Regions from separate parts of the Bacillus sp. FSL K6-3431 genome, predicted to be linked through region 3. Evidence: riboswitches for the same ligand, from Rfam matches in the RefSeq annotation. Region 3 holds a riboswitch; each other region holds the start of a gene.

Region 1 (10,251 bases), 3.0 Mb from region 3:
ATTGTATATGTTTCTGACCCATATGCGAGCTCTGTAAAGGAAACGTTCCCAGAAGAGGTTAAAGAATCGTATAAGGAAATCCAAGATGAGCGTGAAAAAACAAGTGTTGCTAACTTTAGTTTAGGACTTTACTCTGATACAGGTGTGATATATTTACCTGAATTAAGAAAAAGTCTTCAAGATATAAAAACAAAAATTATTCTTGGTAGAGAACCTATTGAATCATGGGATCGGTTTGTAGAAAAATTAGAAAAGGACTCACAAATGAAAGCATTGACAGAAGAAATCAATGAATCGTTCACAAACAGGTAAAGCAATTGTAAGTACAAAGATCCCAACAGTCTTTTTCAAGGACTGCTGGGATCTGAATATAAAAAGATCGATCGTTATGCCTTTTTTTGTTTCTCTAGATCAGCACATACATTATAAGCATGAGCTTGCACCTTTTTATATTTTACAGAATAGTGAAAAAATGTGATACACTATTTGTAATCGTTTTCTCAAAAGGGGTGTGTTGCTGTTGAAAGGGGAGCTATTCAAGCCGATCTCTCGTATTCTTATCTTTCAATCGGGTCACTATCGTAAAAATTTGCTTACCTTCCTCATTATAACTAGTCTCCCAGGAATCGTATTTGGATTTATTTTATTTTTCATAAGTAAGATGCAGATGGAGACTGAGCTTCAGAGTGTACATAATAATTACGTTTTTAACAAAATCAAAACGATTGAGGATCAGTTTTCATATCTCGAACGCTTATTATCTCATTGGGCATTTGATTCAAATTTTAATTCAAGCTATGAAGATATAGATGTAGTTTATCATTATAAAGAAGTACATAACATTTATAGAAATCTACTAATTATGGAAGGATCAAATCCGTTAATTGAACGAATTCAATTATTTTTGCAAAAACCTAATGAGGTGGTGTTTTCAAAAACTGGCTATACTTTTTTAGAAGAAAATGACCCCAGCGGCAGTTACAATCAGCTTTTGTTAAATGAAAGGAACATCTCTTGGAAGCAGTCGCTCTCAAGTATAGAAAATCGCAATGAAAGCAGAGATTCATCTTTATATTTAACTCATATGTTACCCGGAGGTTCTAATCAAGCATATGGTTCTTTAATTGTCTATTTGAACAAAGCTAAACTTGCTGATCTAATTACGTCCCCATACGAAGGGGGATCTGTATTTCTTTTTAGGAATGAAAACCATTGGTTGTTTGGAGATAAGGAACAAGTAGGACCAACTGCGATGCAAAAAGCCATTTTTTCTGAGATTGATAAACAGACAAATGATCCAGCAGCACCTTTCCAATTTGAATGGGAGAATCAAAGTTATACTGTAACTTACGCAGAATTTAATCGACTAAATGAGAAATGGTATTATGTATCTGCTGCACCCTTGACGGCTATTACTGCACCCGTTGTTTTTATTTCTAAACTATTTATTATCTTAAGTTTTGTTATTTTTATTAGTGCTATTATTCTATCCTTTATTGCTTCACGTCAGCTTTATTCCCCAATTGATAAACTGATCAAGAAGGTAAATGGAAATACAATGATTAAAGTCGAAAACGAGTTCGAATTAATTGAATCCAAATGGAATACCCTCTCAAATAATAGTGAAACGTTACAAAAACATTTGAAACAGCAGTTACCGCATTTAAGAGAAGGTTTTCTTTTACAACTGCTTCAAGGTTATTTATATTCCTATCAAGATAAGGATTTACAAGCGCGAATGTTGCATTATGGCTGGAATGTAGAAAATAAAAAATACCAAGTGCTCTTTATTCAATTGTTCGGTCTTAATAAAAAAGAAGGAAAGTTTTCGGATGGTGATGAGGGGTTGGCTACCTTTTTAGCAGCTAATATCATTGAGGAATTAGTTCAAAGGTCCAACTTAGAGGCGGAGCTTATAAACTTTCATGATCTTTCCCTCGGACTTTTAGTCACTTATTCGAATTTTGAAACACGCGAAAACATTGACAAACTTGTAACTGAGTTTAGTGAGGAAATTATTAAGTTTATTAATAGTATTGGGATTATGGATGTATCGATAAGTATCAGTAGAATAACGGATTCGATTAAACGCGTACATGCATTATTTGAGGAAACAAAAAATTCATTAGGTTTTCGCAATCTACAAGAAAAAAATCAAATAATAGATATTGAAAAAATGGATTACTTAATGAGTAATCATGATACATTGGATTATCCGTTTGATTTAGAAAAGGAAATTACACATGCCATTCGGCTTAGAAATGAAGCACTTGCGGTAAAATTAGTAGAGGATTTTGTTTTCTCTTTATCGCAAAAGAACCTAAGTGAGGCAATGTTGAAGCAAGGGAGCCTTCAACTACTGGGCAGTATTTTACATATTGTATTACAATCTGGATTAATGGAGGAGTTTGTTAAGGATGGGGCGAATCTATATGGGCAACTTTACCAAATAAGGGACACCGAAAGGATTAGTCAATGGTTCCAATCTAAAATCATTATTCCTATTATAAGGGAGTTGTCTCTGAAACAGGATCAGAGAGCGAGGCTTCTCGTTGAAAAGGTGGTTATTATCATGCGTGAGGAATATATGAAAGATATCTCATTAGATTACTGTGCAGATCATATCAAAATGAGCCCTTCAATACTAAGTAAGGTGTTTAAAGAGATAACAGGCTGGAACTTTATTGATTATTTAACGAGTATCCGTCTAGAGAAAGCAAAAGACTTATTAATTGATACAGATATGAAAATTAATTATATAGCGGAGAGCATAGGTTATAAACATAGTTATTTTAATCGTATTTTTAAGAAAAGTGAAGGCGTTACCCCAAGCCAGTTTAGAGAAATAATGAGGAAGAAAATTGTTTGAAATTGCATATAATCAAAGGACTTTATTACTCTAAAAACAAAAAAGTATTATTTTAGCAAGATATTGCTAAAAGTGTTTTAAAGTAATTATAGCTTTTCTAAAAATGTTTCATTGTTGGAAAGGAATGAAAGGAGTATGCTTTATTATAGAAAGGAGTGTGCTTTAATGAAACATGAAAAGGATCAATCAAAAAAGAGGTATGTACTAGTTGGAACGGGTGGAAGAGCAGAATTTTTTTACGGAAATCTTGTTACAGATTTTCAAGAAACGAGTGAGCTAGTTGCCTTTTGTGATATCAATGAGACACGATTACAATATGCAAATGAGTTATTACAAAGTAAGTATGGGTACAATTCTGTTGCATTATATCAATCTGACCGTTTTGAGGAAATGATTGCAACGGAGAAGCCAGATGTGGTCATTGTTACGACGGTTGATAGAACGCATCACCATTATATTATTCGTGCATTGGAGTTAGGATGTGATGTGATTACGGAAAAACCAATGACAACTGATGCGGAAAAATGTCAGGAAATTATTGATACCGTAAATAAGACAGGTAAAAATGTTCGTGTCGCTTTCAATTATCGCTATGCTCCACATAATACGAAAATTCGTGAATTAATTATGACAGATACGATTGGTGAAGTGTACTCAGTTCATTTTGAATGGGCACTTGATACCCAGCATGGGGCAGATTATTTTCGGAGATGGCACCGTAATAAGGTAAATAGTGGGGGGCTACTTGTCCATAAATCGACGCACCATTTTGATCTAGTAAATTTTTGGTTAGGAACAACTCCTAAAACCGTTTATGCTGCAGGTGGATTACGCTTTTATGGTAGGGAGAATGCGGAATCTAGAGGGATAACTGACTTTTACCAACGTGCACATGGAAGTGAAATGGCAAAGTCAGATCCATTTGCAATTCATTTAGAGGATAATGCCCACTTAAAGGCAATGTACTTAGATGCGGAAAAAGATGACGGCTATCAGCGGGATCAAAGTGTATTTGGCGATGGAATCAGTATTGAGGATACTCTCGCGGTAAATGTCACTTATCAAAATAAAGCAGTGCTAACCTATTCCTTAAATGCATATTTACCATGGGAAGGATATATCGTTGCCTTTAATGGAAGTAAAGGAAGGATTGAAGTTCGCATTAGGGAGCAATCATATATTAACTCCGGTGGAGATAAGGCAGATGAAGGAGCAATTCAAGATAGGTCAATTACTGTTTTGCCGATGTTCGGAAGCCCGTACGAAGTAGGAGTAATTGAAGGGGAAGGCGGACATGGTGGAGGAGATCCGCTGTTATTACGTGATTTGTTTGATAAACCGCAAGAGGATAAATTTCACAGAGCAGCTTCACATATAGATGGGGCAATGTCCATTCTAACTGGGGTGGCTGGAAATATTTCATTACAGACAGGACAGGCAGTTCAAGTAGAAGGATTAATAAATTTAAATAAAAGAGATTGATAGAAACTTTGAAACTGAAAGAGGAAACCAATTTAAAGGGGAAACATATTTAGTAATTTCCCTCGTTAATGACATGCTCGTAAACACTTCATTTATTAAAAAGCTAACATCAGAAAATGTGGTAAATGGATTATGTGAAAGGATGACATGATGAGCAAAGTAGCGGAGGAGTTTTTAAAACCATCGGATGAATTTTCGCCTATTCCTTTTTGGTTTTGGAATGATAGGTTTACTCACGAGGAAATTAAGAGACAAATTCACGATTTCTATGAAAAAGGTGTCAATGGATTTGTGTTACATCCAAGATTAGGGGTTCCAAAGGATATTGAATATTTATCTGATACGTATATGGAATTTGTATTAACCGCTGTTAAAGAGGCAAAAAAGCTTGGTATGACAGTTATTTTATATGATGAGGCCATGTATCCTTCAGGATCTGCGAAAGGAATGGTTGTAAAAGATCATCCTGAGTACGCCAGCCGTGGACTAAAAATGGTCGAGTACCCTTGTCATGGTATAACAAGTATTTCTATTCCATTGGATGATGGAGAAAAGCTTATATCCGTTCAAGCAGTTGAAAAACGATCGGATAGTCAACTTGTTAAAGAAAGTATAAAGCGGTTACATTTGATTGATGGTAAAATTCAGTATTCATCGCCATTGGAAGGCAACTGGTCGATTATCTGTTTGGTTGAGACGTATACGAAAGGAACAATCAGAGGGCTCCATTATGGAGAAGATGATAGAGAAGAGCATGCTCCAGCCTCTGCGGATCTACTTAATCCATTAGCAGTCCAAAGGTTTATTCAACTGACGCATGAGCGCTATTATGCGATATTGGCGAGTTATTTTGGATCAACCATTCAGGCGTTTTTTACCGATGAACCTGACATGCTTGGACGTGGTGCATCTAGAAGTCTAAAACCATGGACAAATGGATTTCTGTCCTATTATCTTAAGCAAGGAAATCGTGAAACGGACCTACTGGCTTTATGGTTTGATATTGGCAACGAAACGGCAGTCATTCGAAAAAATTATCAAAAGGCTGTGAATAAACGCTTGGCGGAGGCCTATTATAGACCTTTAAGTATATGGTGTGAGGAGCATCATATTTCATTAACCGGGCATCCAGCTGCAAGTGATGACATTGGGTTACTAGATTATTTTCAAATACCAGGACAGGATGTCGTTTGGCGTTGGGTTGCACCAGAGGATGAAAAAGGATTGGTAGGTCATCATTCTACAGCTGGAAAATGCTCGGCAGATGCGGCGAGACACCGAGGTAGACGACGTAATTTAAATGAGGTTCTTGGTGTTTGTGGGCAAGGAAATGGTTGGAATTTATCTGGTGGTGATATGAAATGGTATTTTGACTGGCTATTTGTTCGAGGTGTCAACTTAATTTCACCACATGCTTTCTATTATTCAATTGAAGGAAGATCAAGGAGTCACGAGCGTCCTCCAGATGTGGGTGCGAATAATATTTGGTGGCCTTATTATAAACAGTTTTCTACATATATTAAGCGCTTAAGTTGGTTAATGACTGATAGTGTGAATCAAGCACAGATAGCTGTTTTATGTGAGGAAGACTTTTTACCATGGAAAATAGTCAAGCCTTTATACGAAAATCAGATAGAATTTAATTACTTAGAAGAGTCCCTTTTGCATACTATTGTTATTGATGAAGGAAAACTGTGTATAGAGAAACAAGTGTACCATGCGATTTTAATAGAGGATATTTCAAGGTTTAATAGTAAAACAATGCTGCTTTTAGAAAATTTCATTGAAAAAGGTGTATCGGTTTTTGTTCTTTCGGAAAATGAAATAGCAGGTGCTAAACTTACATCAATGCATAGTATATGTGAAAATTTGGAGGATGAAATTGGCAGAGAGACGATGCTGGTTCCTGCTTGTAAAAACATTCGAATTAGCAAAGTCGAAAAGGAGAATAAAACTTTTTATTTACTAATTAATGAGGGAGAAACAAACTTTGGCGGGAAGCTACAAATGAAAGGTGTAGGGTCTGTTCAGAAATGGGACCCATGGAAAGGCACTATAGAAGATGTTCCAATACAGAGCCAAGAAATTAATACGATTGTATCTTTGCAACTGCAGCGTCGGGAAAGTATTATTATCCATTTCAATCCAAACGAAGAGCCATTACATCAAGATTCTTTACCAATAAGAAATAAGCAATCTATTATTGTAAGAGATGACTGGAAAATCAGTTTGGAAGGTTCGACATTGGATAAAGTCACTCTTGAATCATGGACTCACTGGGATGGGATGGAACACTTCTCAGGTGCGCTAATGTATGAACAAACCTTTACATGCCCGGAAACCTATACTACTAGTGCGATCCTAGACTTAGGAGAAGTCCATGAAATAGCCCAGGTTTGGATAAATGATCAAGAAATTGGTGTGAAAATGTGGGCTCCTTATACTTTTGAATTCGCAAATTTATTAAGAAAAGGTAATAACTCGATAAAAATAGTGGTGACAAATTCTAAGGCCAATTGTAAGGACGAAGTGAGTTTACCATCAGGCTTAATTGGACCAGTAACATTAACAATGGGATAAATTCTTGAGTATAAATGGGCACCAATCTTTGTGTTGCTATATGAGGAAAAGGAAAAAAGAGGTTGGGAATCTTTCACTCCTAACCTCTTTTGAACAAACTTTATAAAATAGATGGATTATTTTCCCCAGACATCCTCAGCAATTTCAACAATAAACCTCAGCTTTTCCCATTGCTGATCTTCCGTTAGTTTATTACCATGATGTGTGGAAGCGAATCCGCATTGTGGGCTTAAGCATAATTGCTCTAATGGTACATATTGTGCCGCTTCTTTAATGCGTGCTTTAATTACTTCTTTGTCTTCTAATTTTCCATATTTAGAGGTGACTACGCCTAAAACAACTTGTGCCCCACCATTTGGAATATGGTCCAATGGTTTAAAGTCACCTGAGCGCTCATCATCATATTCTAGGAAAAAGCCATTTACTTTTTCTTTTGCAAATAAAGTAGGGGCGATCAGTCCATAGCTACCTTGAAATGCCCAGTTGGAGCGATAGTTTCCACGGCATAGATGGGTTGTGACCACTAAATCTTCTGGTTTTCCTTCCAATACACTGTTTGCTACTTTGAGAGCTAAATCAATTAAGTATTCTCTTGTATATTTGCCATCATTAAAAGGAATATCTGGAGAGGAAAGCCCTGCAATATAAACATCATCTAGTTGTAAATAACGGACGCCTGCATTGTAGAAAGCTTTAATCGCATCACGATAAGCTTGAATAACATCGTCTGCATATTCTTCAATGTCGGGATAGATGTTTTCATCCCTTATACCCACATTAAATAATTGGTTAGGGCTTGGAATGGTTTGTTTGGCAACGGCACGACCAGCAACAATTTCATTGAATTCAATAAAATCCTTAACATGTGGGTGATCAGGATTGAATGAAATCTTTCCAACGTTTCGGACATTATATCTTTCTGTTTCTTCATTTCCGTTAAAAACATATCCTAATTCGGGAATATAACCTTCTATTCCATTTAAGTGCTCGAGAAAGTCAGTATGCCAAAATCGGCGTCTAAACTCACCATCTGTTACAAGTTCTAAGCCAACTTCAATTTGCTTATCAACGATCCGTTTAATTTCTTGCGTTTCCACTTCACGTAATTGTTCGGCGGTAATTGCACCTTCTTTAAAGTCTTTTCTTGCTTTGTGCAAATTATCTGGACGTAATAAACTTCCGACGTGATCCGCTCTGAATGGTGCTTTCGTTAAAGTTGTAGTTGTCATTGTTACATTCCTTCTCTCCATTTTAATTTTTTTGATATAATAAAAAACCTCTTCTTGGAAAAAAGAAGAGGTTTTGGCATTATGCTATCGGCTCTTCTTATCTTCAAGCATTACGCTTCTGGAATTAGCACAGTACATAAAAGTCTGTTGCTGAGGTATCAATGGGCCAGTCCCTACACCTCTCTGGATAAGAAATAATTATATGTAGTTTTGAATTAGCTATTACTCTACAGCTCTTTATTATTTCTGTCAAGTGTGAAAAAATAAAATTAATAGAATTGATGATAAAATGGAAGAGGATTGTTTTTTAGCATAGAATGCTGTTAATATTGGATTAGCCAATTACGATGGAGCGATTTTAATGAAATGAAGGAGGAAGAATAAATGAAGAATACGTCTCTAAAAGGCGCTGTCGGAACAACTGATACACATTATGTAAAAGAAAACACCTACAAGGAAGACTATAAGCGTGTAGATTTTAATGAAGTTATAGAAATGAAAGCGGTGACATGGGAAGGGAATGCGTGGAAAGGTGATCGTGCAAGCGCCCAGTTTGTATTATGGACGAACGATGAAGGTAAAGAGGGCGTTTCCCTTTCCGTAGGGGATTTAGTAGATAGCTATAATCATAAAATAAAAGCTTCCAGTATAAAAGCAAATTTTATTCAAACAACCAGAGCGGGAAGAGGGAATCCCTCTCAAGGAAATCCACAGGAAATTATACCGGATATTCTTTTTTCCAGCTATCCGATAAACATGGATGAGACCAGTGTGCAGCCTATTTGGGTATCCATCGATATTCCGCGAGATGCTGTTGCAGGTCACTACACTGGGGAAATGAGCGTGAATACAGCTTCGGGTGATGAAGTGATTTTTACTATACAATTAGAAGTACTGGATATTACTTTACCTGAAGTAAAGGATTGGACGTATTTCCTTGATTTATGGCAGAATCCATTTGCAGTTGCAAGAATCAATCATATTCCTGAGGATCAGCTATGGTCACAAAAGCATTTCGATGTAATGAGGCCACATTATGAAATGCTAGCTGCAGCTGGCCAAAAGTCAATCACTACTACAGTGACCACTGACCCATGGGATTCGCAAACGTATGATCCGTATCACAGTATGGTGAAGTGGGTGCGGAAAGTTGATGGCACATTTGACTTTGATTTTTCAATTTTCGACATGTGGGTAAAGTTTATGATGGATATAGGTATTGACAAGCAGATTGATGCATACAGCATGGTTTCTTGGGCAAGTAAAATTACATATTATGATGAAGCTAAAAAGAATGATGTAATAGAAAAGATTGATGTAAATCATCCGAAATGGGCTGAAATGTGGCGTGCCTTTTTAGAAGCGTTTGTACCTCATCTTGATGAAAAGGGTTGGTTGGATAAAACTTATATGGCAAATGATGAAAGACCATTAGCTGATTTGGGAAAGGCAGTTGATTTAATTGAAGAAGTGTCTAATGGTAGGCTAAAGATTTCAGCTGCTATGAACTACAACAGTCTAAATGATCCACAACTAGATAGAATCCATCATATTTCAGTAGGACTATACCATATACAACATGATAGTAAGGAATTAATCAATGTATCTAAACGAAGAAGAGAGCTCGGGCTATTGACAACGATTTATAATTGTGTGGGACATTACCCAAATAGCTTTATCAGGTCCATCCCGGTGGAGGGCGTATGGGTAATATGGGACACGATGCGACACAAAGCAGATGGCTATTTAAGGTGGGCCTTCGACTCTTTTGTAAAGAATCCATTTGAAACAACAGATTTTAAAACTTGGGAGTCTGGAGATGCCTTCCTAATATACCCAGGTGCAAGAAGTTCCGTGCGTTTTGAAAGAATGAAGGAAGGGATTAGAGATGCTGTAAAGGTCAGATATATTTCTCGGAATGATAGTCATTTAGGAGATGCAATAGAAACAGAAATATGGAAGATGAATGCAGTTGGCTATGCAACTGATCCCTATAATGGGGTAAAAGATCCCGGAATTGTAAACATTTCACAAGAGGTAAATAGATTAAAGGTTGTTTTAGACAAGGCTACAAGAAGGTATATAGCTCAG
Region 2 (10,251 bases), 4.4 Mb from region 3:
TTGGTGTTCCTCTTATAAAAGAAACATAGACTGCACCAAGCTTTGCTAGAAAGGGAATTTTGTTTATTCTTACAACGGCAAGCAAAAATCCCAATGGTATGGATATAAGCAAAGTAATAGCTGCTATTTTTAATGTAGTTGGTAAAGCTGTTAATGCTAAGAAAAAGGTATCTACAAAAAAATCAAAATTAAAAGACACTGACGCTTCACCTCACTTAAACGGTTTTGGCAAGTATTTTTTCCTTATATATTCCTTCGAATTTTGACATTCCTTTTTCAATTATGATAGAAATCGCCCAGTATATAAGTGCAAGACCAATATATATTTCTCTGGCATGCGATCCATAGTTAAGAGATACAATTAAATTGGCTTTTCCCATCATATCTATAAAACCAATGGTAAATGCCAAGGCTCCTTCTTGAAATAAAACGATTACTGCATTCCCTAAATTAGGAAGGGCAATAATAAAACACTGTGGTAGTAAGATCCTTATAAATGTCTGTACATTATTCAGACCAATGCTTACACCTGCTTCATATTGACCTTTGTCTACTGCTTCGTAGGCGGAACGCATTACTTCCGCCATATTTGCTGAAAACAAAAGAACGAGTGTGATAATGACAAAAATACCTTTGTATATATGATTGATATCTATACCAAACAATCCTTGAAATATTGCTGGCAGTCCGTAATAAACTAAAAATAGTAAAATTACTGAAGGGGTACATCTTAATACATTTGTATATCCATTACCCATTACTCTCCATATTTTATTCTTACTTAACTTTGCCATAGCCACCAAGAAACCAAATAGGACACCGAAAATTACTGAAAATATAACGATTAAGAATGTGATTGCTAAATAAGGAAGAATCTCGGGATAATATCGAAAAATAACTGTAAAATCAAATGCATGCATGTTAGCACCTCCTTGCTTTTATATAGACTTTCGGCATTCACCAAGCCGGATGGTACAAGACTTTCTTGTGCCACTTTTTCATGTCTCCCCCTACTTTTAATAGGGGAATAGTTCACTCTTTATTAGTAGAATTACCCATTCTGTATGGAATGAGATAAATACTCTATAAATCAACCACGCACTACCTTGGTAAAGCAACAATGTTTGCAAAAACAACCTTTTTAAAAAATAAATATATGATGCTTCTTTGGCATGTCTCTTTTTGAAAAAATTTGAAAACGAATACCAAATATTCAATAAAGCTTAATTCCCAGTAGGTTTTTGGAAATTCAGCAGATTTACGCCTCGAAATTCGGAGAGCCTATTTTAGACCATTACGATATTTGTAAAGTTAGGCAATGCATAGAATTTTTGTGTTTTTTGAATCCCCTTATGCTTAGCAAGAGGATTCTTCTATTTGCAGAACTCAAGTTACATTAATTACTTTCTTCAAGGAGTTTAAATGTATCTTCATCCAGAAATTCAACTAGTAAATCATTTGGTATTTTTTCCTTTTTCAATTCTTTCATTACAACATCATAGGCATCAGCGAGTTCTTGCTCCTTTTTATTAAATAGAGGATATGTCTTTGTTGCCGTAAAGCCATTGTATGTTAGGTCATCTTTTAAATGGTGATAAGCTCCGTCTTTAGCTACTACCGTCTTATTGAATGAAGTTTTAATAGTAAGCATGGCATCATATCTTCCTTCTGAAATCCAAATCGGCCAGTCGGAAACAGTAAAAGTTTCAGAGTTTTCAACAGTAATCTGATTGTCCGGATTTTTTTCGTTATAAGCCAGAACTAAACTATATTGTGCATCTTGAGGGGCGATTGGGATCAATTTTTTCTTTAGTTCAGCAATATCGGATAAATCTTGAACAAGATCTTTATCCTCTGTTCTCATTATTAACCCTGAACTACTTGCACCTAGGTTTTCTTCAGGATAAACATATTTTTTTGCTCTTGCTTCTGTGTAAAAGGTATTTTTTACACCTACATTATATTTACCAGTTTCGACACCAATTAATAAATCATCATCTGTTGTAGGTATAAATTCAAATTCATAGTCGGGAAGACGTTCATCTACCAGTTTCATTATTTCAACATCATAGCCTGTAGCATTTCCTTTTTCATCTTGGTAGGTAATAGGTACACCAGTTAGTGCATAGGCAATTTTAATTTTTCTTACATCATCAGTACTTGCTTTATTCGTATTTGCATCTTCTGTCCCCTTAGAGCAACCTGTAGTAAAAATCAATACTAGCACTGTAATTCCAATCCAATTTCTCAAATATTTCACTTTATATCCCTCCATATTTTTATAGTCGCTATCAACATATCGATTCTTTAATTATCATCTATTGCTTTTTCTTGTTTTATTGCTGATAATGCTAAATTTTTAATCGTCATATCATCCATGGGTGGATTATGCAAACCAGCCCTTACATCACGATAATACCGTTGTAAAGGATTGCTACGTTGTAGACTTTTTGCTCCTACAATCCTCATTGCTTTATCGATAATTGATATTGCTGCATTTGTAACTGTATGTTTAACGACACCTAGTTCATTGGTGAGATAGTTACTTCGCGATTCATCATCATAGGCTGCTGCAACGCTATAAATTAGATGTCTTGCTTTTATTAACTCTAAATCCATTTCACCTAGATGCTGTTGGACATTAGGTAATTGGCTAATTGGTCCGTTAAGACTATTTGGTGAATGATGGTTGGCAAAATGTATTGCATAGTCGCGTGCAGACTGGGCGATACCTAGATAACAAGCAGGAATGTGAAGATTCCAGCCACTTAATTGTCCGCCAGGTGTGTCAGGAAGTTCAACAAGTTTCGAATCATCGACCTTTACATTTTGGAGTACGAGATCATGGCTACCTGATCCTCTCATAGAAATGACGTCCCACGTTTCATCAATTGTTAGTCCCTCTAAATCTTTATGTAGAAGGAAAAAACCAACTTTCTGTTTCTCTTCGATCCATGCAGATGTAAGAAAATAAGTTAATGCAGGAGATGCAGTTGTAAAGTTTTTACGCCCCGATATAATCCAAGAATCGCCTTTTTTGACTGCATTTGTTCCCGGGCGGCCACCCCTACTCGGGCTTCCTGTTTGTGCTTCACTAACAGATCGATTCACTAATGCGCCATTAAGAATTTCTTCAGCAAAAAAAGTTAGTTTTTCATCATCCCAAAGCTTTTTTTCAAAAATATCTCCAATAACCCCAAGATTCCAACCAATAGAAAGTGCTGTAGTAGCATCAAAACTAGCCAGCGTTTCTTGAAGGAGGACCATACCATAGATGGATATACCTTCTCCGCCGTAAGATTTTGGAAGGGTAATACTTGAATATCCCATATCAACTAAATCTTGAATACTTTCTTTTGGAAACATTGCTAGTTCATCAATTTGAGTTGATTGATCATTAAACTTCGTTCTTTTCTCATGCAATCTTTGTAACCATAATCTTTGATGTTCTGTTTTTACAAATAAGTTCATCACATTTTTTCCTCCTAGGTCATTAAGTTTACTTTAATTAAATAAAGCCTATAGGTTTTGTCGGGATTAATATTATAAAAAACTGAATTCCGTTGAAGATTATATATATATTATGATGGGCAACATATTTTGTGTTTTAACATTAATGTTAAAACATAAAATATCTTTCTTTATATAAAAATCAATTATGCCTCGGCGGAATTGCGTCCAGATTTTATCGAGCTCGCTCAATAAACTTCCTCTAAAAATCTGTGACATCCGCTGGAGGTTTTAACTTCATTCAGCCGGAGTTTGCACTCCCAATGAATGAGGTAAATCGCAGCCACTTATAGAAGTGGGGGACTTCTGCTGAATGAAGTTAAATGTACGCAAATGATGATCCGAAGTGAACAACTCGGCAACATAACAAATTTACTTTTCATCCATATTGGAAGACTTTAAAACTAGGAAAAAATCCCCCTTTTCCAAAATAAAAAGAGGGATTGACTTGTATGCCAAACGCTCTTATCTTTCAAGATTAAACTCTTGCTGGATTTAGCACCTTTCTGTCATGCAGAGGTTGCTGAAGCATCATTGGGTCAGTCCCTAAGCTTCTCTTGATAAGAAGGATGAAGTTGTTGAAATTTACTTTATGCTATCTCCGTTATTTTGTCAATACATAAATCGCACTATTATTATATGAATAATGGGTTTTGGGTGGATTCATGGATTTTTGTGGATAAAAAAATGTTCAGGTCGTTCAATTCAGAGATTCAGATTTTCTATTTATAAAAATGGAAAGTGGAATTAATGTAAAAGGATATTTTAACTTTTTGGCGAAATTAACATTAGAAGCCATATATGAGCGACTATATACTGACCATTTAGCACTTTAATGACCAACTTGCGACTCAGCAAATTTATGAGCCACTGGCGGCTAAATACTGGCGACTCAGCAAATTTATGAGCCACTCACGATATTTACTGGCGACTCAGCAATTTTATGAGCGACTCACGATATTTACTGGCGACTCAGCAAATTTATGAGCGGCTCACGATATTTACTGGCGACTCAGCAAATTTATGAGCCACTGGCGATATTTACTGGCGACTCAGCAAATTTATGAGCGACTCGCGATATTTACTGGCGACTCAGCAATTTTATGAGCGACTCACGATATTTACTGGCGACTCAGCAGTCAAGTCCAGACAATTGTGTAATTTAGTTTACAATGTTTTCTTTATGATATTTAGTTATAGTTGGCTATTTTATTTCATCAAGTGAAAAGGGGGTACCCCCTTTTCACTTGATGAAATTGTCATTTTATAAACTCTTTTTTCCGCTTCGTTCTCTGTTTTCATAATCCATTAGTATTGCACCGATAAGTCGAAATGCAGATTGATTATTCGGGAAGATACGTATGACTCTTTCTCTCCTGCGAACCTCCTGATTAAGCCTTTCAAGTGAATTTGTGCTCGCTAGATAACGATGATAACGAGAAGGCTGGTTGAGAAATTGAATGGCATCTTCGAAGCCATCCTCTAAAATTTCAATTGCTTTCTGGACCTTTGCTTCTTCTTCATATTTATCGACAAATTGCTCTTTATATTGGCGAGCTTCTTCTACTGAAATACTATTAAAGATGCGCCTCATGTCAGCGATTATTTGTTTTGATTCTTTTTTTGGCAATCGTTCAATGATATTCCGTTTAAAATGGACAGTGCAACGTTGCCAAGAAGTGCCTATGAATTCCCGCTGAATTGCTTTTTTCAGTCCTTCATGAGCGTCTGAAATAATAAGTTTTGGAGACTGAAGAGCACGTCCTTTCAGGTGTTGGAAGAACCCTTGCCATGCCTCAAAACTCTCAACATGATCGATTTTTAGTCCAATCACTTCACGTCTCTTGTTTTCATTTATCGCTGTAGCGATATAAACTGCCTTGGAAATCACTTTATTATGTTCCCGGACCTTGATATACATGGCATCTGCATAAACGTACGGATAGTACATGGTATTTAGAGGGCGGTTTGCCCACTCATTTACGATTGGATCTAGCTTTCCAGTAAGGGAAGATACGAACGATTTAGAGACGTTTTCTCCACACAGTTGTTGAACGACATTTGTGACTTTTCGAGTGGAAATCCCATTGACCACCATCTCTAACATCGACAATACAAAGGCCTGATCTACACGGGAAAACTTTTCAAACACGGAGGGAGAAAAGTGTCCCTCACGGGTTCTCGGGACTCGCAGTTGAACCCTTCCAATACTAAGGAGAAGCTCTCGCTCGTAGTAGCCATTTCGGTAATCAATGCGTTCGATCGAGCGCTCGTAGGCAGCTGCTTGGAGATAATCATCGCGTTCCTTCTCCATATATTCATTTAGGACAAGTACAATCGTGGATTTTACTACCGCTTCCAGGTTTGAATTTAGCACTGAGTCTTTTAAAATTTCAATATCTAGGTTAAAATTAAGTTGGGTCATCATCAATTCCTCCTCAATGTGATCGTGGTTGAAAACATTGTAACATGAGGTCTTGATGAGACCTTTTCTTTTTACACAATTATATGGACTCTATCGACTCAGCAAATTTATGAGCCACTCACGATATTTACTGGCGACTCAGGCACTTTTATGAGCGGCTCACGATAATTACTGGCCACTCATCAAATTTATGAGCGGCTCACGATATTTACTGGCGACTCAGCAAATATATGAGCGACTCACGATATTTACTGGCGACTCAGCAATTTTATGAGCGACTCACGATATTTACTGGCGACTCAGCAAATTTATGAGCCACTCACGATATTTACTGGCGACTCAGCAAATTTATGAGCGACTCACGATATTTACTGGCGACTCAGCACTTTTATGAGCGACTCACGATATTTACTGGCGACTCAGCAAATATATGAGCGGCTCACGATATTTACTGGCGACTCATCAAATATATGAGCGACTCACGATATTTACTGGCGACTCAGCAAATTTATGAGCCACTCGCGGCTAAATACTGGCGACTCATCAAATATATGAGCGGCTCACGATAATTACTGGCCACTCATCAAATTTATGAGCCACTCGCAGCTAATTTACTGGCCACTCATCAAATTTATAGGCCACTCGCGGCTAATTACGGCCACTCGCGATATTTAATGACCAATCAGCATTTATTTTATAAAGAGGTGACTATATTGGTTTATATAAGAAGTCTAGCAGAAAACGAAATGGAATTTTTACAGGATATGATGTATGAGTCTATTCATATTCCGGAGGATAAACCTCCTAGAGATGTACTATTAAATCTTCCACATCTAAAAAAATATAAGGACGATTGGGGGAGGAGAGGAGATAGGGCTTTAGTCGCTGTAAATAATGATAATCAAGCTATAGCTGCAGTTTGGTATCGATTGTTCGATGAACAAAATAAAGGTTACGGATATATCAATAATTGTACGCCAGAGATAGGAATTGCGGTTTCAAAAGAGGCCAGGGGAATGGGGATAGGATCTATTCTTTTGCATTCAATCATTAAACAAGCGATGGTAGATGGATATAAATCCATCTCGTTAAGTGTAGATCCAAAAAACGAGAATGCAGTGCATATTTATAAAAAACAAGGATTTAAGGAATATGGCTTATGTGGAACATCTATAACGATGGTATATACGCTTCCGGAACAGTAAATTTGTGTATATGAGGCTTTAGTTGCCTAAGTTGAGTATTCAAATTGGGCAATTAAATCAAAAAATATATCGTACAAATCCCCAGCTTTATTTAAAAGAGCTGGGGATTTTGCTGCGAAAAATAATGAGTAATTAATATAATCTATATATAATATTTACAATATCCATACAAAACGTTAATAATTATGAGATTAAATGAGTGTAGGAAGTTTGTCATGATCATTTTGGTATAGGTGTATAAAAGGAAAGTAACCACAGGAGAGAGTGAAAAAATGAAAAGACAAAGGAGAGTCTATAGCCTTCAAGTTATATTAGTAGTACCAATTATATTAATCGTATCGCTATCTTCCACAATAATTGCGTATATAAACTATGAAAAAAATAAGCAATTAACGATTCATTCTATTGAACAGCAATTACAGTCATCTGCAGAAGTGATGACGGAGAAAATAACAATGCTCAAGTCGACTGCTACAAAACAAGAGTTTGATCGGAAATTCACCTTTGCATTGACACAAAATGAAAATATGTATAAAACAGCCAATTTAAAGCCAATACAGTTTCAAGTGACAAAGGATAGTAATCTAAAAGCATATACTGGATTTGATCACTTGCTTCCAGACATGACGGATTCAGAAATAAAAAAAATATACGATCAGAAAAATGGAGTAATACATATTGAAGGAATGACACTCGCTTTTTCCCAGCAAATTGAAATGGATGATTCATTATACATTATTGCCTTTTACGATCATGAATATTTACAACCAGTTAAGGATTATCGTAATTTAACGATAGGTATGACGTTAATTGCTATTATCTTTTCTAGTGTAATTGCATATGGAGCCATGAATAAAGTGATAAAACCAATTCATTTATTAAAAGTGTCGATGGAAAAGGTAGCGGAGGGAGATCTTCAAACGAATATTCACTTACGCTCTTCATCGAAAGAAATTATGACGCTTTCAACTGGTTTTAATCGTATGGTATCCAGTCTTAATACATTAATAGGACATTTGGAAACAAGTACAAGACATATTACTTCTTCTTCAGAAAAATTAAACATCGCTTCCGCTAATTCTAAGCAGGCATCTGACCAAATTGGGAGGACAGTTGGTGAAGTTGCGTCAGGGATGGATCAACAAGTCCAATCTGTCGTTAGAGGGAGACATATTATTACCGATATATCCGCTAACATTGAGCAAGTAGCAAAATCGATTAAAAGTGTGGAGGGTTCTGCATTAGAAGCAAATCAAAAAGCAAACATCGGCAATCAATTAGTTGAAAAAGCGGTTGAACAAATGAGTTTTGGACAAAAAACAGTGGATGAAACAGCTGAAAAGGTGTATTCATTAGGCGAAAAGTCTGCACACATTCATAAAATCGTCAGTATTATTAGTGAAGTAGCGACTCAAACAAACTTACTTTCTTTAAATGCTTCAATTGAAGCAGCACATGCGGGGGAGCAAGGGAAAGGTTTCGCAGTAGTGGCTAATGAAGTGAGAAAGTTAGCAGAACAAACGGGTGTGTCTGCTAAACAAATTTCCATTATTATGGAAGAAATACTTACGGAAACAAAGCAAGTTCTCCAATCTATGTCAAAAGGGGCCGAAGTGATAAAAAGTGGCATTACGATGGTTCATGAAACGGAACAAGCCTTTGTTGAAATTGCTACTGCAGTTGAAAAAGTTTCTGAGGAGGCAAGGGCTGTTTCGACTGTTGCCTATGATGTAAATGAAAAAACACATATTATGGTCGACAGTACGGAGACAATTTCAACAGTTTCTCAACAAATTTATAGAAATATGGACGAAGTCGCTGTTTCGGCAGACGAACAATGCATATCGATTGATGAGGTAATAGGTGAAGCTAGTTCTTTAAATGAATTAGCAATAAAGCTAGAAAAAGTTTTAGGAAGATTTAAGGTGTAAATACTATAAGAGGATGATCAAAAAGTCACCAAATGATAAATGGCGAATTTCTTCGTTGGCATAGTTACGTACTTCTACTAAGGAAAAGGAACTTCTGATAAGATCGCTCACGTCCTGTGAGCAACACAGAGGTCAGCACGTCGTGTGCAAGTCCGTCCTGTGGGCAACACAGAGGTCAGCACATCGTGTGCAAGTACGTCCTGTGAGCAACACAGAGGTCAGTACATCGTGTGCAAGTACGTCCTGTGAGCAAAACAGAAGTCAGCACATCCTGTGCAAGTCCGATCCTCAAAATCGAAATGCTTGTTTCTAATTTGGCACCTTTTTGAACACGCACTATAAGCAGTATCAGTCCCTAGGTAATTAACAGAAAATCCTCGATTAATATTCCCTATAATGGAGAATATAAGGGGAAATAAGAATAGAGGTGTGTTTTAGTGATGGAGAATCAAAATAACGATGATACATTTACGATTGCGGGAACAAACATTGATGCCGTGAAAAGGCAAAATGAACGCTCCGGCCTGTCATATAACGAAGTAAAGGAATTACTTGCTAAAACAACAGGGGGACATGGGACAGGAATGTATAGTAACACCAATATAGAGAAAGTTAAAAGAAAAAATGAGAAATCGATGAATAATCAATGATGAATTTAAACTGGGATTAAATCGCCGTACTTGAAGTAACATAGATGTATATTTCCTTTTCCAATTCCTATACTATCGAAAGAAGGAGGGATACTTTATGCCGAAACGAACGAAGAAAAATGATGCAGAACAAAAGAACAAAAAAGGATTTGATTCCAGCAAAACCGATTCAGAGTTCTCCAAAGAATTCGGTAGTGCAAATGCGAATCGAGCACATAAGGAAAAGGCTAAAAAAGTAAAGTCATCCAAAAATCAAGGTAAATGGAACGGGATGCAATAACGATAAAATAGCCTCCATGTATGAGAATAAAGGATGAAGGATGTTTATACCTATAATTATATAAGACTGCCATACCATCTAATAATTGGTATGGCTTTTTGTATGTTATTTAGTGGATTTCCTGAATATCGTATCTAAATAAAACGATATAAAATAAAGCTTTATACAAGCCAAATGAATTCTTTACAACATATTAATATATTCTTAACACTGTGGTTTTATATTGTATTTATAAGAAAAATAATAGAAG
Region 3 (10,251 bases):
GCTAAGAAGGCAGAAAAATCAGGTTATCAAGTAATTATTAGCCGCGGTGGTACAGCAAAATTGATTAGAAAAGCAGTTTCTATTTTAGTCATTGATGTCCATTTATCAGGGTATGATATGCTTCGTGCACTTACACTTGCTAAGGACTTTAAAGGGAAAAAGGCAATCGTGGGGTTCTCAAATGTGACTATGGGAGCACAGTCGATTATTGATTTATTAGAATTACCTATGAAAGCTTATACGATTGATACTGCAGAGGAAGTAGGCCCACTTATAATCAAATTGAAAAAAGAGGGTTATGAAAAAATTATCGGTGATGTGGTAACTGTTGAAACATCATTCAAATATGGAGTAGAAGGTTTATTAATACATTCTGGAAGGGAAGCTATTTATGGAGCATTCGAATCGGCTCTTTCAGACTATACTTTTATTAAGAAAGCACAGCACTTAATCCGTATCATGCGCCAGACTTTAACTGATTTTGACAAGGACTTTTGCATGATCAGTAAAAATGGGGAATGTATTTTCGAAGAATGGAATACTTTTGAATCCTGCCCGTTGAATAAAGAAGAATTAACTATGATAACAAATGAGTTATTTACTGACTCACAACCATTAACTAAAACAATTCAAAAAGAAAATGATCAATTGGAGATATTAGGGAAGGTAATTTCCGATAATGATCAAATAGTTGCTATTCTTTCTTTGAAAAAGAGAACAAAAGAGTGGAGCAGTTACTCATGGCTTCAAATAAAAAGCAATGAAAACTTAGAAAAAGTAGTACATCAAAGCGATGTGATGAATCATTTAATAAAAAACATGAGAAATCACGATATAATAAGCCAACCTATTTTTCTAGTAGGAGACAAAGGTACTGGTAAGTCGTTTATTGCACAACATTTGCATATGACACATGTAATGAAGGGGTATATTGTTTGTGTTGATTGCAGGTTCGCAGATGTTCATTCGCTTGCAAAGTCTATTTCTAATGATATAAAAACACTGTATCTCCACTCGATACACAGTCAAGATGAAGCCGTTTTAAAAAATGTCGAAAAAATTATTCGGTTGTGTAGGGAAAGAAATATATTTTTAGTTATGTCTTCTGATTCAATTCATGTCGATCAACTACCATATAATTTTCTTTCGCAAGTAAATATTATTAATATACCTTCATTATTGGAACGTAAAGCGGATATATCAGAACTAGTTACGCATTTTATTGCTTATTATCACCAAACTCTAGCAACTAAGCCTGTACGAATACAAAAAGAAGCCTTAGAATTATTGGAAAACCATCATTGGCAAGGAAATATCACTGAGTTAAAAGGATTTATTAAAAATGTTGCACTAAACGAACAAGGTTATGTTATTGAATTGGAAACCATTAGTAAACTATTAACATCAAAAGCTACTCATTCTGACATTCGGTATTCATTTACTAATGGCACTTTAAAAGAAATAGAGAAGCAAATTATTTTAGCTATGATGGAAGAAGAGCAACAAAACCAAACACGAGTAGCAAAACGTTTAGGAATAAATCGGGCAACTTTATGGCGCAAACTTAAAGAATAATTAAGTTTGCGTTTTTTATTTCGTTATAACTGTTGCAATATTAAACAGTTATACTTATTTATAAATATTATGTTGCAAATTTAATCTAATGATCGTACAATAACAAATGTAAGCATTATCAACTATTATGTACGAAAAGAGGAAAACAATATGAATATTAAAGCAACACTTGATCGTATCCCAGGAGGGATGATGGTAGTACCTTTACTGATAGCGGCTACCATTAATACAATAGCTCCTAATCTATTAAGAATAGGCAATTTCACGGAAGCACTGTTTGTAAACGGTGCCAGCACACTTATCGCTTTATTCCTATTTTGTGCAGGTGCACAAATAAATCTTAGGAATGTTGGGGTGTCTTTAGGGAAAGGAGCTACACTTTTAACGGTTAAATGGATTGTTGGGGCAGCAGTTGGTTTGCTTGCATATTCAGTGGCCGGTACACAAGGGTTATTTCTTGGTTTAGCACCAATTGCAATTATAGCAGCTATGACTAATAGTAATGGTGGTCTATATGTAGCCTTAGTAGGGCAATATGGTAAATCAGATGATAAGGCTGCATACTCGATTTTAGCTTTAAATGATGGTCCTTTTCTTACAATGATTGCATTATCAATCTTCGGTGCAATGGGATTTGTTGATGGTCTTTTTTCAATTACGTCTTTCATATCGGTTTTACTACCAATTGTCATTGGTATGGTTATTGGTAATTTAGATAGAGATATGGAAGCCTTTTTCAGCAAAGGCAGTGATATGCTTATTCCATTCTTTGCTTTTGCGCTAGGAATGAATATCGATTTTCAAGCTATTCTATCGGGTGGGCTTTCTGGAGTGCTTTTGGGAATTGCTACAGTATTATTAACGGGTACGGCAGGTTATTTTGTGTTTAAAATGTTTAAATGGAATCCAATTGTTGGGGCATCAGAAGGTTCCACTGCAGGAAACGCAGTTGCAACACCGGCGGTTATTGCTGCCGCAAGTCCAGCATTTGCTGCAAATGTAGAATTAGCAACAGTTCAGGTAGCGGCCAGTGTTGTGACAACAGCTATATTATTACCTCTTTTCATAGGATTCTTAGTGAAGAGATTAGAGAAAAAGGGAAAAAAAGCAGAATCAAATTTCCTCTAAGCTGATAAAAAGTAGGAAAAGCGGATTGATGAATCTGCTTTTCTGCTATTTTTTTTGAATAAGGAGTGACTAAGATGAAGTTAGCAATTATCGCTGATGACTTGACTGGGGCCAATGATAGTGGTGTACAACTAGCTAAATATGGATTAAAAACATCGGTATTTTTAGGATTAGACAAAGATGCAGTAATGACATCTGAAGCAGTTGTATTTGATACGAATAGCCGCTCTATTACTAAATTGGATGCCTATAATAAAGTAAAAGCAGTAACTGAATTCTTTACAAATCAAGGATTTAATTATATTTACAAAAAAATCGATTCTACGATGAGGGGAAATATTGCTTCTGAAATAGAGGCGTTTCACGATGTTGTAAAAACTGATTTCGTGTTTATCGTGCCAGGTTATCCTAAAAATGGACGGACTGTTATAAATGGCCATCATTACTTAAATGGTACCCGATTAAATGAAACTGAAATCGCACATGATCCTAAAACGCCGGTAACCGAATCACATATCCCTACGCTCATAGGCACAGAGATACATAAAGAAGTAGGGCTTATTGGGCTTGATACGATTAGGAATGAAGAAAAAGACTTAAAGAAAAGGTTAGAAAAATATGAAGAAATGAACATTTCTTATATTGTGGTTGATTCTGAAACGGAAGGGGACCTGGAGTCGATATTACGTTTGACAAAAGCGTTGGACTATACAATCGCATGGGTAGGTTCCGCCGGTTTGGCTAATTATCTTCCAGCGTACTATGGAATGAAAGAAAGAAATCAGGTATTAAAGATTCCACAACATCACGATCCGATCCTAACGGTTGTTGGGAGCGTGAATGTAAATTCTCGAAAACAGTTAAACTTACTTTTACAAGAGCCTAATATTGTCGGTATTGAAATGACATCCTATTATGCTGTCATGGATCAAGAAAAGCGAAAACTAGAAATGTCGAGCGTATTTTCACAAGCGATGGAAGCAGCAAAAAAAGGTTTCGATGTAGTCATATATACTTCCGGTAATCCAAAAGATATTGAATATGCTAGAAAAGTGGGAGAATCTAAAGGGTTTAACCATACTGAAACTAGCAATGAAATTGTGAATATGCTAGGTGGTATAATTTCTGTCTTAATTGAAGAAAAGATATTCAAAGGTATTGTCATGACAGGCGGGGACACAGCTAAACAAGTATGTGAATTATGGGATGTAAAAGGATTTCATTTATACGACGAACTAGAAACTGGCGTACCAATCTCAAGCTTCATTGGCATCGACGATATATTTGTTATTACTAAGGCCGGAGGATTTGGTAAAGAGACAGTTTTTATAGATGCTATAAAAAAACTAAAAGGAGATTTCTAAATATGAGCATAAATAATTATGTAAAACCGGTTATCGGTATTACCATGGGGGATGCCGCGGGTATTGGTCCTGAAATTATAGTTAAGTCTTTAATGGATCCTGTTATTTATAATAAATGCCAACCAGTTGTTATCGGCGATGCAAAAATACTTGAACGAGTAAAACCAATTGTAGGTGCAGATCTGGAAATCCATATTATTGACCATATATCAAAAGCAAAGAATCAGTATGGGACGATCGATGTGTTTGACTTAAACTTATTATCGATTGATCTACCTTTTGGGAGCGTATCTAGTGAAGCTGGAAATGCTGCGTATCAATATTTGGCAAAAGCAGTTGAGCTAGCAAAAGATCATATGATTGATTCTATTTGTACTGCACCATTGAATAAAGAAGCAATGCATAAAGGAGGTCATCTATATCCAGGCCATACTGAAATCTTAGCAGCCTTAACGGATACAGAAGACTTTTCGATGATGTTAACAACGCCCAATTTAAGAGTTATCCACTTGACAACTCATATGGGCTTGATCGATGCAATCCAGAGTATTACTCCGGAACGAACATATAAGGTAATTAAATTAGCTCATGATACCCTAACTAAAGCAGGTATTGACAATCCGAGCATAGCTGTTTGTGGGATTAATCCTCATGCAGGGGAAAATGGCCTATTCGGTAATGGTGAGGAAGAAGAAAAACTGATGCCTGGTATTGAAAGAGCATTACTAGAAGGAATTAATGCATCTGGACCACATCCTGCTGATACATTATTTTTCCGTGCTGGAAGAGGGGATTTTGATATGGTTGTCGCTTGTTATCACGACCAAGGACATGCTCCAATAAAAGTAATGGGTATTGAAGAAGGTGTTAATATTACGGTTGGTCTAAAAGGTGGCATTATTAGAACATCTGTAGATCATGGCACAGCTTTTGATATTGCTGGAAAAAATATTGCTGATTCAAAAAGCATGAAGGCTGCTATATATTCAGCCATTGAATTATCACCCAAAAAGCTTCGTTGATAGCATTTTTTTATTAAAAGCCTAGAATATATAAGTAATGATTCAGAATCTCATTCATTGTATTATATTTTTTGTTTTTCACTATTGACATTCGAAAAACAACTGTTTATAATACAAATTAACTTAACAAACGAAAATTTAATTAATCACATATACAGTACTGACCGGACAACCGGAAATACTTCCTTTTAAAAAAGAGATGTATTTCGGTTGTTTTTTATTTTTTTTAAACCATCCGTCTTTTTACTGGGAAATTTATTTTTTCACTGTTAAGTAATTGTGTGACTTTTTAAATATCGTCTAATACCACAACTAAATATGTACGTTTTAATTCTTATCGAGAGAGGTTGAGGGAATGGCCCTATGACACCTCAGCAACCACCGTTTATTTACGGAAAGGTGCTAAATCCAGCAAGTTGGAAACAACTTGAGAGATAAGAAGAAACCTTGTATTTTAGGGTCTTCTTCTTATTGAGAGGGCTCTTTTTTGTTGGGGAAAATCCTTCTCATAAATTAGAAATGAAGGAGATGGAAAGGTGACAACATTACAAACGAAGATCATTCAAGATTCGACGAGCATTGATCCAACAACAGGATCGGTAAATGTACCACTTTATTTATCATCTACTTTTCACCAGTTTGATTTTGATCAATATGGAAAATACGACTATAGCCGTTCACAAAATCCTACTCGTGAAGTGCTAGAAAATGCGATTGCTTCTCTTGAGAATGGTGTACAGGGATTTGCTTTTGCATCAGGAATGGCTGCTATATCTACTGCATTTTTACTATTATCACAAAATGATCATGTGCTAGTCTCAGAAGATGTGTATGGAGGAACATATAGAGTAGTATCACAGATATTGGATCGATATGGTATTGAGCATACATTTGTTGATACGACGGATCTTGATAAAGTTGCTGCGGCGATTCAATCAAATACAAAAGTGATTTATATTGAAACACCATCGAATCCTACGCTGAAAATTACTGATATTCAAGGTATAGCAAAGTTAGCAAAAGCAAATAATTGTTTCACTTTCGTCGATAACACATTTATGACACCTGTATTCCAACGTCCGCTTGAACTTGGTGCTGATCTAGTTCTTCATAGTGCAACGAAATTTCTATCTGGACATAGTGATGTCCTTGCAGGTCTAGCTGTTGCGAAGGATAAAGGATTGGCAGAACAATTGGCTTTTTTACAAAACTCATTCGGGGGAATCTTAGGCGCATATGATTCATGGTTACTTTTACGAGGGATCAAAACTTTACATGTGAGAATGGAAGCATCATCTCAATCAGCAGCAAAGATTGCGGAGTATTTAAATAGTCAAGAAGAGATACAGCATGTCTATTATCCAGGGATATCAGCCCATACAGGATATGAGATTCATAAATATCAATCGTCTTCGGCAGGAGCCGTTCTCTCCTTTCGTCTAGAAAGCGATGATGCAGTACGACAGTTTAAAGATAATATTAAACTTCCTTTATTTGCGGTAAGTCTTGGTGGTGTCGAGTCCATACTATCATATCCAGCTAAAATGTCGCATGCAGCAATGCCGAAAAAAGTAAGAGAAAAACGTGGCATTACCGATGGATTACTACGATTGTCGGTGGGTTTAGAAGATCCCGATGATTTGATTAGAGATATCGAACAGGCACTTTCAAAAATAAAGAAGGGAGGTAAACTCGTTGACGCTATTAGCTAGTTTGCAAGAGCGGATTTTAATCGGTGATGGTGCGATGGGAACGCTGCTTTACTCACATGGAATTGATCGCTGCTTTGAAGAGTTAAATCTCACGCATCCGGAAGAAGTAGCGCGAGTCCATAAAGCATATCTTGATGCTGGCGCCGATTTGATTCAAACGAACACATATGGTGCGAATTATATTAAGCTATCAAGATATGGTTTAGAAGAAAGTGTGAAAAGGATCAATAGTGAAGCGGTTCGCATTGCTAGGGAGACAGCAGGAGATAACGCGTATGTCGTTGGAACGATTGGTGGTATACATGGTTCTGGCTTGCGTTTTGGTAAGACAGTGGAGATAAAACGGAGCTTTAGAGAACAGCTTTACTGTCTACTACTTGGGGGTGTCGACGGTCTTCTATTAGAAACATATTACGACTTGGATGAATTGACAACTGTATTGAAAATTGCCCGTGAAGAAACGGATCTGCCGATTATTACAAATGTGTCGATGCATGAGCCAGGAGTGTTGGAAAATGGGATTCATTTATCAGATGCAATAGAGCGCTTAGAAGATCTAGGTGCAGATATTATCGGAGTCAATTGTAGATTAGGCCCGTACCATATGCTAAAAGCGTTGGAATCTATTCCGATTCCTAAAAAAGCATTTCTATCGGCATATCCGAACTCAAGTTCACCTGAATATCGCGATGGAAAGCTTCTATATAAAACAGAACCTGATTATTTTGAAAAATTTGCGCTTCATTTTCGCAACGAAGGTGTCCGCTTAATTGGGGGATGCTGTGGCACAACGCCAGAACATATAAAAGCGTTGGCTGAAGGAATCAAGGGCTTGATACCACTACAGAAAAAGGAAGTGAAAAAGCGAAAAAACATCGAAGTACCAGAAATAAAACAGCAAGATGGACTGACGTTATTCGAGAAAGTGAAATCAAAGCGTTCCATTATCGTCGAGTTGGATACACCAAAACATTTGGATACGAAGAAATTCTTTGAAGGAGCAAAAGCTCTAAAAGAAGTAGGAATAGATGGTTTAACGCTTGCGGATAATTCACTTGCTTCACCACGTGTCTGTAATATGACGATGGCTTCACTTGTAAACAGAGAAATAGATTTGCCTGCGCTCGTCCATATTACATGCAGAGACAGGAATTTAATTGGATTACAATCCCACTTAATGGGTCTCCATACTTTAGGTATACGTGACTTATTAGCAATTACAGGTGATCCAACAAAGATTGGTGATTTTCCAGGAGCAACATCCGTCTATGATGTCACTTCATTTGAGTTAATAAAGTTAATCAAGCAATTTAATGAAGGAATTTCATTATCAGGAAAATCACTGAAACAAAAGACAAATTTCCATATCGCAACTGCATTTAACCCGAATGTTCGGAATGTTGGGAGAGCGGTTGAACGATTAGAGAAAAAGATTGGCTTCGGGGCAGACTATGTCGTTTCACAACCTGTATTTAGTAGAGAAAAAATAATTGAAGTGGCTGAAGCGACAAAACATATAACAGCTCCAATTTATATCGGAATAATGCCATTAGTTTCAACCAGGAATGCCGAATACCTTCATAATGAAGTGCCTGGTATCAAATTGCCGGATGATATTCGCGCACGGATGGCTGCGACTTCAGACTCTCCAGATCTAGCAATACAAGAGGGTTTATCGATTGCAAAAGAGTTAATTGATACCGCGATGGAACATTTTAATGGGATCTATTTAATCACTCCATTTATCCGCTACGATTTAACTGTTGAATTATCTAAATATATTCAACAGAAGGATAACAAATTAACTGAAAAAGAAAAATCGGAAATTGTAATAAAATAGTTCTTCTCTTTATCATATAATAAAAATTTGAAGTTGGAGGAAATAAAATGACAAAAGTAATTAGTTCGAACCTAGGATATCCAAGAATTGGTGAGCTTCGTGAATGGAAAAAGGAATTAGAAAAGTTTTGGAGTGGTAAAATTTCTGAAGAAGAACTATTAAAAGAAACAAAAGCATTACGATTGCATGGATTAAAGAAACAACAAGATAAAGGAATCGATCTTGTACCTGTTGGTGATTTCTCCTTGTATGACCATGTATTGGATACGTCGATCATGTTTGGAGTTGTACCAACAAGATTTCAAAATAGCGGTGCAAAATCAGCTTTGGAAACGTATTTTGCGATTGCACGTGGTACAAAAGATGCTGTCGCATCAGAAATGACAAAATGGTTTAATACAAACTATCATTATATTGTTCCAGAATTTAATAATGTAAGACCAATTTTAACAGAAAACCGTCCTTTAACTTTTTATAAAGAAGCAAAAGAGGAATTGGGTATTGAAGGTAAGCCGGTATTATTAGGTCCTATCACATTTTTAAAATTAGGAAAGGGCTATGAAGCAGATAAATTCCCAGAACTATTAAAAACATTTTTACCTTTGTATATTCAAGTATTGCAAGAACTAAAGGAAGCAGGTGTTAAATGGGTTCAGATAGATGAGCCTATCTTAGGAACGAATGTAACTGGGGCGGATATTGATCAATTTAAGCAAGCATATGAGGCGATCTCCGAGGCAGTTCCAGGACTAAATATTATTATCCAGACATATTTTGAGTCCGTTGATTTCTATGAGGAAATTGTAAACTTGCCAGTTGCTGGAATTGGGCTAGACTTTGTTCATGGGGACGCACTGGAAGCGATACGTCAACATGGATTCCCGAAGGAAAAAGTACTTGCTGCGGGTGTAATTGATGGCAGAAATGTCTGGCGTTCAAACTTGGAAACACGGCTTGGTCTATTGGAGACGATTCAACAATTAGTTAATAAAGACCGGATTATTGTCCAACCGTCATCTTCTTTACTTCACGTACCTGTGACGATAGAAACGGAGCAAGCGTTGGATCCAATTATTAAAGATGCGTTATCTTTTGCAGATCAAAAGCTTGAAGAAGTCGTTGCTTTAGCACAAGGTTTAGAGAATGGGAAAGCAAATATTGCTAAAGAATTGGAAGGTAGCGTGCGGGCGATTGATGTGTTAAATAACTCAGCATATCGTAAAAAAACAGCTGGTCAAGTGAATGCAAGTGAACTAAGTGCTGATCGAGCATTACCGTTTGCGGAAAGAATTAAGATTCAAGATGAATTATTTCAGCTTCCGCTATTACCTACAACAACTATTGGTAGTTTGCCACAAACGACTGAAGTAAGAAAACAACGTTTGAAATGGCGTAAGGGTGACATTACTGATCGTGAATATGAACAATATATTGAAACTGAAACGAAAAAGTGGATTGAAATTCAAGAAGATATCGGTATTGATGTTCTAGTCCACGGTGAATTCGAGCGTACAGATATGGTTGAATACTTTGGTGAAAAATTAAACGGCTTCCTTGTGACGAAATTCGGATGGGTCCAATCATATGGTTCCCGCTGTGTAAAACCACCG

What was found. A riboswitch is a leader RNA that binds a small molecule or an ion and turns the genes downstream of it on or off. The one in region 3 is predicted to bind S-adenosylmethionine.
Region 1: another riboswitch for S-adenosylmethionine. It lies ahead of MHB53_RS15300 (5-methyltetrahydropteroyltriglutamate--homocysteine S-methyltransferase); the one in region 3 lies ahead of metC (cystathionine beta-lyase).
Region 2: another riboswitch for S-adenosylmethionine. It lies ahead of MHB53_RS21540 (acyl-CoA dehydrogenase family protein); the one in region 3 lies ahead of metC (cystathionine beta-lyase).

Annotation. Positions count from the first base shown of each region.
Region 1 is NZ_JBBOCT010000001.1:3,140,615-3,150,865, reverse strand. Features, by position in the region: gene MHB53_RS15320 (extracellular solute-binding protein) at 1-312, shown strand, start outside; gene MHB53_RS15315 (helix-turn-helix transcriptional regulator) at 521-2,869, shown strand; gene MHB53_RS15310 (Gfo/Idh/MocA family oxidoreductase) at 3,035-4,351, shown strand; gene MHB53_RS15305 (glycosylhydrolase-like jelly roll fold domain-containing protein) at 4,502-6,931, shown strand; gene MHB53_RS15300 (5-methyltetrahydropteroyltriglutamate--homocysteine S-methyltransferase) at 7,048-8,160, opposite strand; SAM riboswitch class I at 8,255-8,354, opposite strand; gene MHB53_RS15295 (DUF4091 domain-containing protein) at 8,545-10,251, shown strand, end outside.
Region 2 is NZ_JBBOCT010000001.1:4,469,344-4,479,594, forward strand. Features, by position in the region: gene MHB53_RS21525 (amino acid ABC transporter permease) at 1-199, opposite strand, end outside; gene MHB53_RS21530 (amino acid ABC transporter permease) at 216-920, opposite strand; gene MHB53_RS21535 (transporter substrate-binding domain-containing protein) at 1,397-2,260, opposite strand; gene MHB53_RS21540 (acyl-CoA dehydrogenase family protein) at 2,308-3,474, opposite strand; SAM riboswitch class I at 3,973-4,077, opposite strand; gene MHB53_RS21545 (IS256 family transposase) at 4,775-5,935, opposite strand; gene MHB53_RS21550 (GNAT family N-acetyltransferase) at 6,649-7,140, shown strand; gene MHB53_RS21555 (methyl-accepting chemotaxis protein) at 7,989-9,071, shown strand; gene MHB53_RS21560 (gamma-type small acid-soluble spore protein) at 9,512-9,721, shown strand; gene MHB53_RS21565 (hypothetical protein) at 9,819-10,001, shown strand.
Region 3 is NZ_JBBOCT010000001.1:100,981-111,231, forward strand. Features, by position in the region: gene MHB53_RS00495 (PrpR N-terminal domain-containing protein) at 1-1,575, shown strand, start outside; gene MHB53_RS00500 (2-keto-3-deoxygluconate permease) at 1,726-2,703, shown strand; gene MHB53_RS00505 (four-carbon acid sugar kinase family protein) at 2,778-4,067, shown strand; gene pdxA (4-hydroxythreonine-4-phosphate dehydrogenase PdxA) at 4,070-5,089, shown strand; SAM riboswitch class I at 5,421-5,530, shown strand; gene metC (cystathionine beta-lyase) at 5,626-6,801, shown strand; gene MHB53_RS00520 (bifunctional homocysteine S-methyltransferase/methylenetetrahydrofolate reductase) at 6,785-8,641, shown strand; gene metE (5-methyltetrahydropteroyltriglutamate--homocysteine S-methyltransferase) at 8,689-10,251, shown strand, end outside.